Regions from separate parts of the Bradyrhizobium sp. GW821-FHT12B03 genome, predicted to be linked through region 3. Evidence: predicted binding sites of a transcription regulator. Region 3 holds the regulator's gene; each other region holds the start of a gene.
What was found. Region 3 encodes PhoB, which activates phosphate uptake and scavenging genes when phosphate is short. Its sites were predicted from a motif close to TGTCATNNANCTGTCAT; they were not measured.
Positions count from the first base shown of each region.

Region 1 (2,266 bases), on a different contig from region 3:
GCCGCCTGGCAGGAGAGCACCACCCAGAACGGCACCGAGAATTCACCGCCGAGATGGCCCTGCGAATAGAGCAGCACCGCGATGATCCCCATGGTCTTCTGCGCGTCATTGCCGCCATGGCCGAGCGAATAGAGCGAGGCGGAGGCGAATTGCAGGATGCGGAAGGCGCGATCGACCGCGAACGGCGTCGAGCGCACCGAAAGCCAGGACACGATCGCCACCAGCATCATGGCAAGCAGGAAGCCGACCAGCGGCGACAGCACGATCGCCAGCACCGCCTTGGACAATCCGCCCCACACCGCCGCCGAAATCCCCGCCTTGGCCATGCCGCCACCGATGAGACCGCCGATCAATGCATGCGACGACGAGGACGGAATCCCAAGCCCCCAGGTCACGAGGTTCCAGACGATCGCCCCGACGAGGGCTGCGAAGATCACCTGGGCATCGACCACCGCGGGATCGATGATGCCGGTGCCGATGGTCTGGGCCACGTGCAGCCCGAACACCATGAAGGCGATGAAATTGAAGAACGCGGCCCAGAACACCGCGAATTGCGGCCGCAGCACGCGGGTCGAGACGATGGTCGCGATCGAATTGGCGGCATCGTGCAAGCCGTTCAGGAAGTCGAACAGCAGCGCGACGGCGATCAGTCCGACCAGGACGGGAAGACCCAACGCAGCATCCACGGCGAGGCCCCTACTCTACGCTTTGCGCATGATCTCCGCGCAAACGCGTTCCGCGTTTGTCGCGAAGGAAAACCGCTGCACACTTTTCCGGATCATGCGCTAAACTTGCTCGATGACGATGCTGTTGATCTCGTTCGCGACGTCGTCGAAGCGATCGGCCACCTTTTCGAGATGGTCGTAGATCTCTACGCCGACGATGAAATCCATCGCATTGCCGGCGCGGTGCTTGAGGAACAGCTCCTTCATCCCGATGTCGTGGAGATCGTCGACGCGGCCTTCGAGCTTGGTCAGCTCCTCGGTGATCGCGGTCAGCATCGCGACGTTCGGGCCGATCGACTGCATCAGCGGCAGCGCGCGGCCGACCAGATTGGCGCATTCGATCAACAGCGCACCAATCTCCCGCATCGGCGGCTCGAAGATGCGGACCTCGAACAGCATCACGGCCTTGGCGGTCTGCTGCATCTGGTCGATGGCGTCGTCCATCGAGGTGATGAGGTTCTTGATGTCGCCGCGGTCGAACGGCGTGATGAAAGTGCGGCGCACCGCCGTCAGCACCTCGCGGGTGATGTTGTCGGCGTCGTTCTCGAACTGGTTGACACGCTGGCAGTAGACCGGCGTCTCCTCGCCTCCGTTGAGCACGCCCTGGAGCGCGATCGAGCCCTGGATCACGGTCTGGGCATGGCGGTCGAACAGGTCGAAGAACCGTTCTTCCTTGGGCAGGAAAGCGCGAAACCATCGCATCATGGGGAAAGACTACCGGTTGGAAATGGCACGGCCCGGGAGGGCCGTCACAAAACTGTCATAGACCATTTTCGATCCGCGCGCGTGCCACCCCACGCCCGCGGAGCCGGATCATCCACCGCTTTCACGCAATATGTGAATTGATTAAAAATCAATCACTTAGAGCGAACGCCGCAAGTAATGCGCGATTTCGCCGATGACGCCGCGGCGGAACGTGAGCACGCAGATCACGAAGATCGAGCCCTGGATCACCGTCACCCACTGACCGAAGCCGGCCAGATATTGCTGCATGGCGATGATCACGAAGGCGCCGACCACGGGGCCGAAGATGGTGCCGAGACCGCCGACCAGCGTCATCAGCACGACCTCGCCCGACATCGACCAGTGCACGTCGGTGAGCGAGGCATTCTGCGCCACGAACACCTTCAGCGAACCGGCAAAGCCGGCCAGCGTGCCCGACAGGACGAACGCCAGGAACTTGTACTGGTCGGTCCGGTAGCCGAGCGAGATCGCGCGCGGCTCGTTCTCGCGGATCGCCTTCAGCACCTCGCCGAACGGCGAGTTGATGATGCGGTAGATCAGCAGGAAGCCGGCAAGGAAGCCGACCAGCACGACGTAGTACAGGGTCGTCGGCTTCGACAGATCGAACAGACCGAACATGCGCCCTTGCGGGATGCCCTGGATGCCGTCCTCACCATGGGTGAACGGCGCCTGGAGATAGATGAAGTACAGCAGCTGCGACAGCGCCAGCGTGATCATCGAGAAATAGATGCCCTGGCGGCGGATCGAGATGTAGCCGGTGATGAGCGAGAGCACGAAAGCGGCGGCAATGCCGACGA
Region 1 is NZ_JBXAQU010000022.1:19,344-21,609, reverse strand. It holds gene AC1RUR_RS31735 (inorganic phosphate transporter) at 1-686, opposite strand, end outside; gene AC1RUR_RS31730 (DUF47 domain-containing protein) at 786-1,430, opposite strand; gene AC1RUR_RS31725 (branched-chain amino acid ABC transporter permease) at 1,587-2,266, opposite strand, start outside.
Region 1: the regulator PhoB is predicted to act here: its motif matches at 1,473-1,489, upstream of AC1RUR_RS31730 (DUF47 domain-containing protein).

Region 2 (2,266 bases), on a different contig from region 3:
TCGCGCATCGAGGTGCCCGAGAACTCATGGTCCTTGGCGTCGCCCTCATAGGCCTTCTGCTGGTAGATCAGATGCAGGATCGCGATCTCCGGCATATGGCTGAGGCTGGTCTTGAGCTGGCGTTCCTCGTCGGAGAGCTGTTCCTCCGGCAGCTTCGCCAGCGCCTTGTAGAGCAGGACCTTGAGATTGTGCGTGCGGCGATAGACGTCGGTGTTGTGGCGGGTGCGCGAGGAATACATGATGTCCTTGTGGCGGGCCATCACGTCCTGGATCGAACGCGGCAGCACGCCGCGGGCACTGAACAGGTCGACCTGGAACACCAGCGAGTTGAGCGCGTCCTCCTGGTCGAGCAGGTGCTGCAGCGGGGTGTTGGAGACGATGCCGCCGTCCCAGAAATGATCGGTGCCGATCCGCACCATCGGTAGCGCCGGGGGCAGGGCGCCGGAGGCCATGATGTGCTCCGGCCCGATCTCGTCATGGGCGTTGTCGAAATAGATGAAGTTGCCCGAGAGCACGTTCACCGCGCCGACCGCGAAGCGAACCTTCTTCTCGTTGATGAGGTCGAAGTCGACGAGCTCGCGCAGGCTCTCCTTGAGCGGCGTCGTGTCGTAATAGCTCGTCGCGGTCCTGGCGCCGACCGGGCTGAACCAGGGATTGACCTGATGCGGGGTGAAGAAGCCGGGCTGGCCCATCGCCGACGTCATCCACGCGCTGGTGAGGTTGCGCCATTGGCGGAAGACGTCGCCATCGGGCGTGTAGTGCCAGATCTTGCGGTCGGTGATGCGCTCCCAGAAGGTGCGCAGCGCATCCAGCCGCTTCTCCGGCCTGTTGCCGGCGATGATGGCCGAGTTGATTGCACCGATTGAAACGCCGCAGACCCAGTCGGGCTCGATGCCGGCCTCGTGCAGCGCCTGATAGACCCCGGCCTGGTAGGCGCCGAGCGCGCCGCCGCCTTGCAGCACCAGCGCGACGCGGTCGCAGCGTTCGGGGCGCCAGCCTCGCACGGGAGGCTGATGGGTCTGATAAGCCGGTTGCGACGTGCGGGCGTCCATGACTGGTATCTCCTGCCTCGCAAAACGATTGCGTCCGGCGGTGACGCCGTGATGACAACGGCGGCGCCGATGCAGCGTGTGCATGCAGACCAGCCTCGCCTGGAATGGCCGGGTCGCGCGACTGACGGAAAACCTTCACATCGCAGTCAATGACGACCGCTAGCACTTCCGGCCGAACGGATCACAGGAGAGACGCGATGCGCAGGGAAGACGTGCTGAGACTTCCGTCGATGCCGGCCGCGGGGCCGAGCTATCCGGCCGGGCCCTATCGCTTCGTCAACCGCGAATTCCTCGTCATCACCTACGAGACCGATCCGGACCTGATCCGCGCCGGCCTGCCCGAGCCGCTGGAGCCGATCGACCAGCCGATCGTGCATTACGAATGGATCAGGATGCCGGACTCCTCCGGCTTCGGCAGCTACACCGAGTCCGGCCTCGTCATCCCGGCGCGCCTGCACGGCGAAGAGGTCAACTTCGTCTCGCAGATGTATCTGGACGACGATCCGCCGATCGCCGCGGGCCGCGAGATCTGGGGCTTCCCCAAGAAGTACGCCCATCCGAAACTCGAGATCGTCAAGGACACGCTGACCGGCACGCTGGAATATGCCGGCCAGCTCGTTGCCATGGGCACGATGGGCTACAAGCACGAGAGCATGGCCGGCAACGGCGATCTCACCCGCGCCACGCTGTCGAAGACGCAAATCAATCTGAAGATGATCCCGGGCGTCGACGGCCGCCTCGAGGTCTGCCAGCTCGTTGCCATCAACCTCGTCGACATCGTGCCGAAGGGCTCGTGGATGGGGCCGGGACGTCTTCACCTCGTGCCGCACGTCAATGCGCCGGTTGCCGATTTCCCGGTCCGCCGCGTCGTCGGCGCGCATCACTACATCGCCGATCTGACGCTGCCGTTCGGCCGCGTCGTGCACGATTACATCAGGGAAGCCGAGGCGGCGGCCGCGACGGGGCTGGCCGCGGAGTAGGGCGGTCCCCATCATCAAGCTGTAACAAAGCCGTAATTGAGTACCCGCATGGATCCGGAAGATGCCGTCAGCCATCGTCCGGAGACTGGGCATCTGTTGACGGTTGGGGTTGGCCATGGCTGAGCCGGCAAAGCTTGTCAGCGCGACGTCGGATCCTGCGCCGGCCATTTCCGGTCTGGTGTGGGCGTTCCGCCTGCACGGCGACGGCAGCACCGAGGCGCTGCCGATCGACCG
Region 2 is NZ_JBXAQU010000027.1:31,129-33,394, reverse strand. It holds gene AC1RUR_RS35015 (patatin-like phospholipase family protein) at 1-1,052, opposite strand, end outside; gene AC1RUR_RS35010 (acetoacetate decarboxylase) at 1,250-2,032, shown strand; gene AC1RUR_RS35005 (transporter) at 2,148-2,266, shown strand, end outside.
Region 2: the regulator PhoB is predicted to act here: its motif matches at 1,093-1,109, upstream of AC1RUR_RS35010 (acetoacetate decarboxylase).

Region 3 (2,266 bases):
TGCCTTCATGTATCTCGGCGAGCTGATCGAGTTCGACGACACCAGCAAGATCTTCACGTCGCCGAGCGATCGGCGCACGCAGGATTACATCACCGGCCGGTTCGGCTGAGGAGACGGGACATGGGTTCTGAACATACCGCAAAGGCCTTCGACACCGACCTCCAGGAACTCACCCGGCTGGTCGCCGAGATGGGCGGGATTGCCGAGCGCATGATCGTCGATTCCGTCGACGCGCTGATCCGCCGCGACGTCCCGCTCGGCCAGCGCGTCGTCGCCACCGACACCGAGCTCGACGCGCTGCAGAAGCGCATCGAGGAGCGCGCCGTGCTCACCATCGCCCGCCGCCAGCCGATGGCGGTCGATCTGCGCGAGATCGTCGGCGCCATGCGCGTTGCGACCGATCTCGAGCGCATCGGCGACCTCGCCAAGAACATGGGCAAGCGCGTCGCGGCGCTGGAGACGGACTTCCATCCGCTCAAGCTGTTCCGCGGCCTGGAGCACATGACCGACCTCGTGCAGCAGCAGGTCAAGTCGGTGCTGGACGCCTATGCCGCGCACGATCTGCCGGCGGCGATGGCGGTGTGGAAGGGCGACGAGGAAGTCGACGCCATCTGCACCTCGCTGTTCCGCGAGCTCCTCACCTACATGATGGAGGATCCGCGCAACATCTCGTTCTGCATCCATCTGATGTTCTGCGCCAAGAACATCGAGCGGATCGGCGACCACGCCACCAACATCGCCGAGACCGTGTTCTACATGATCGAGGGCCAGGCGATCACCGACAAGCGGCCGAAGGGCGACATGACGACCTTCGCCACGACGGTCCCGAATACCTGAAGACGCAAGGAGCGACGACACCATGGGCGCACGCATTATGGTGGTTGAGGACGAGGAAGCTCTCACCGAGCTTCTCCGCTACAACCTCGAAGGCGACGGCTATGACGTCGAGACGGTGATGCGCGGCGACGACGCCGACACCCGCCTCAAGGAGCACATCCCCGATCTGATCGTGCTGGACTGGATGCTGCCGGGCCTGTCGGGCATCGAGCTGTGCCGGCGGCTGCGCACCCGGCCCGAGACCAAGCAGCTCCCGATCATCATGCTCACCGCGCGCGGCGAGGAGAGCGAGCGGGTGCGGGGTCTTGCGACCGGTGCCGACGATTACATCGTCAAGCCGTTCTCGGTGCCCGAGCTGCTGGCGCGCGTGAAGGGCCTCTTGCGGCGCGCAAGCCCGGAGCGGCTCGCCACGGTGCTCGCCTATGGCGACATCGAGCTCGACCGCGACAAGCGTCGCGTCGCGCGCTCCGGCCGGCCGATCGATCTCGGCCCGACCGAATATCGCCTGCTGGAGTTCTTCCTGGAGCATCCCGGCCGCGTGTTCTCGCGCGAGCAGCTGCTCGACAGCGTCTGGGGCCGCGACATCTATATCGACGAGCGCACCGTCGACGTTCACATCGGCCGTCTGCGCAAGCTGCTCAATCTCGGCCGCGAGCAGGACCCGATCCGCACGGTGCGCGGCGCGGGTTACGCGCTGGACGACCGTTTCGCGAAGGCGGAGCAGACGTAAGGTTTGCGAGTTGATTTAGCGGGCCGCAACCGCACTCTCCATGTCGTCCCGGCGAAGGCCGGGACCCATACCCACCGAACGTGGTTTGGCGAAGACGCGGAGTTGGCCTTTTGCTCAGCCATTGAACTCGGTGTTTATGGGTCCCGGCCTTCGCCGGGACGACATCGAGTTTGCAGGGCCGCCATTGCGGGACGGCCGTCACTTGATCTCAGCTCAAACTCACCGCGAGGGCTTCGCCGGCGCCCGCCGGCGGTCCGCCGCCGGTTGATACGCCACGCGCGAGTGCTGGGCGCAGTAGGGCAGGCCTGAGAGCGCCTTGCCGCCGCAGAAGAAGAAGTCCGGGCTCGAGGGATCGCCGACCGGCCAGTGGCAGGTCGCCTCGTTCAATTCCAGCAGCGACAGCCGCTGGCTCATCGGCACCACGTTGTCGTAGGTGACCGGTTCGGCCTCCACCTCGACCTCGAAGGCCTGCGCCAGCGCGGTGTTGCCGCGTGCGATCGGGCGGCTCACCCGCATCATGTGCTGTGCGGGACGCGCCTTGCGCGGCCGGGGAGCCGCCGATGAGGGGCTCTTGGCGCGGCCGGACAGGCCGAGCCTGTGCACCTTTCCGATCACGGCGTTGCGGGTCACATTGCCGAGCTCTGCTGCGATCTGGCTGGCCGATAATCCGGCCTCCCAGAGCTTTTTCAACTGCTCGAC
Region 3 is NZ_JBXAQU010000004.1:224,557-226,822, reverse strand. It holds gene pstB (phosphate ABC transporter ATP-binding protein PstB) at 1-109, shown strand, start outside; gene phoU (phosphate signaling complex protein PhoU) at 121-837, shown strand; gene phoB (phosphate regulon transcriptional regulator PhoB) at 860-1,567, shown strand; gene AC1RUR_RS10645 (GcrA family cell cycle regulator) at 1,787-2,266, opposite strand, start outside.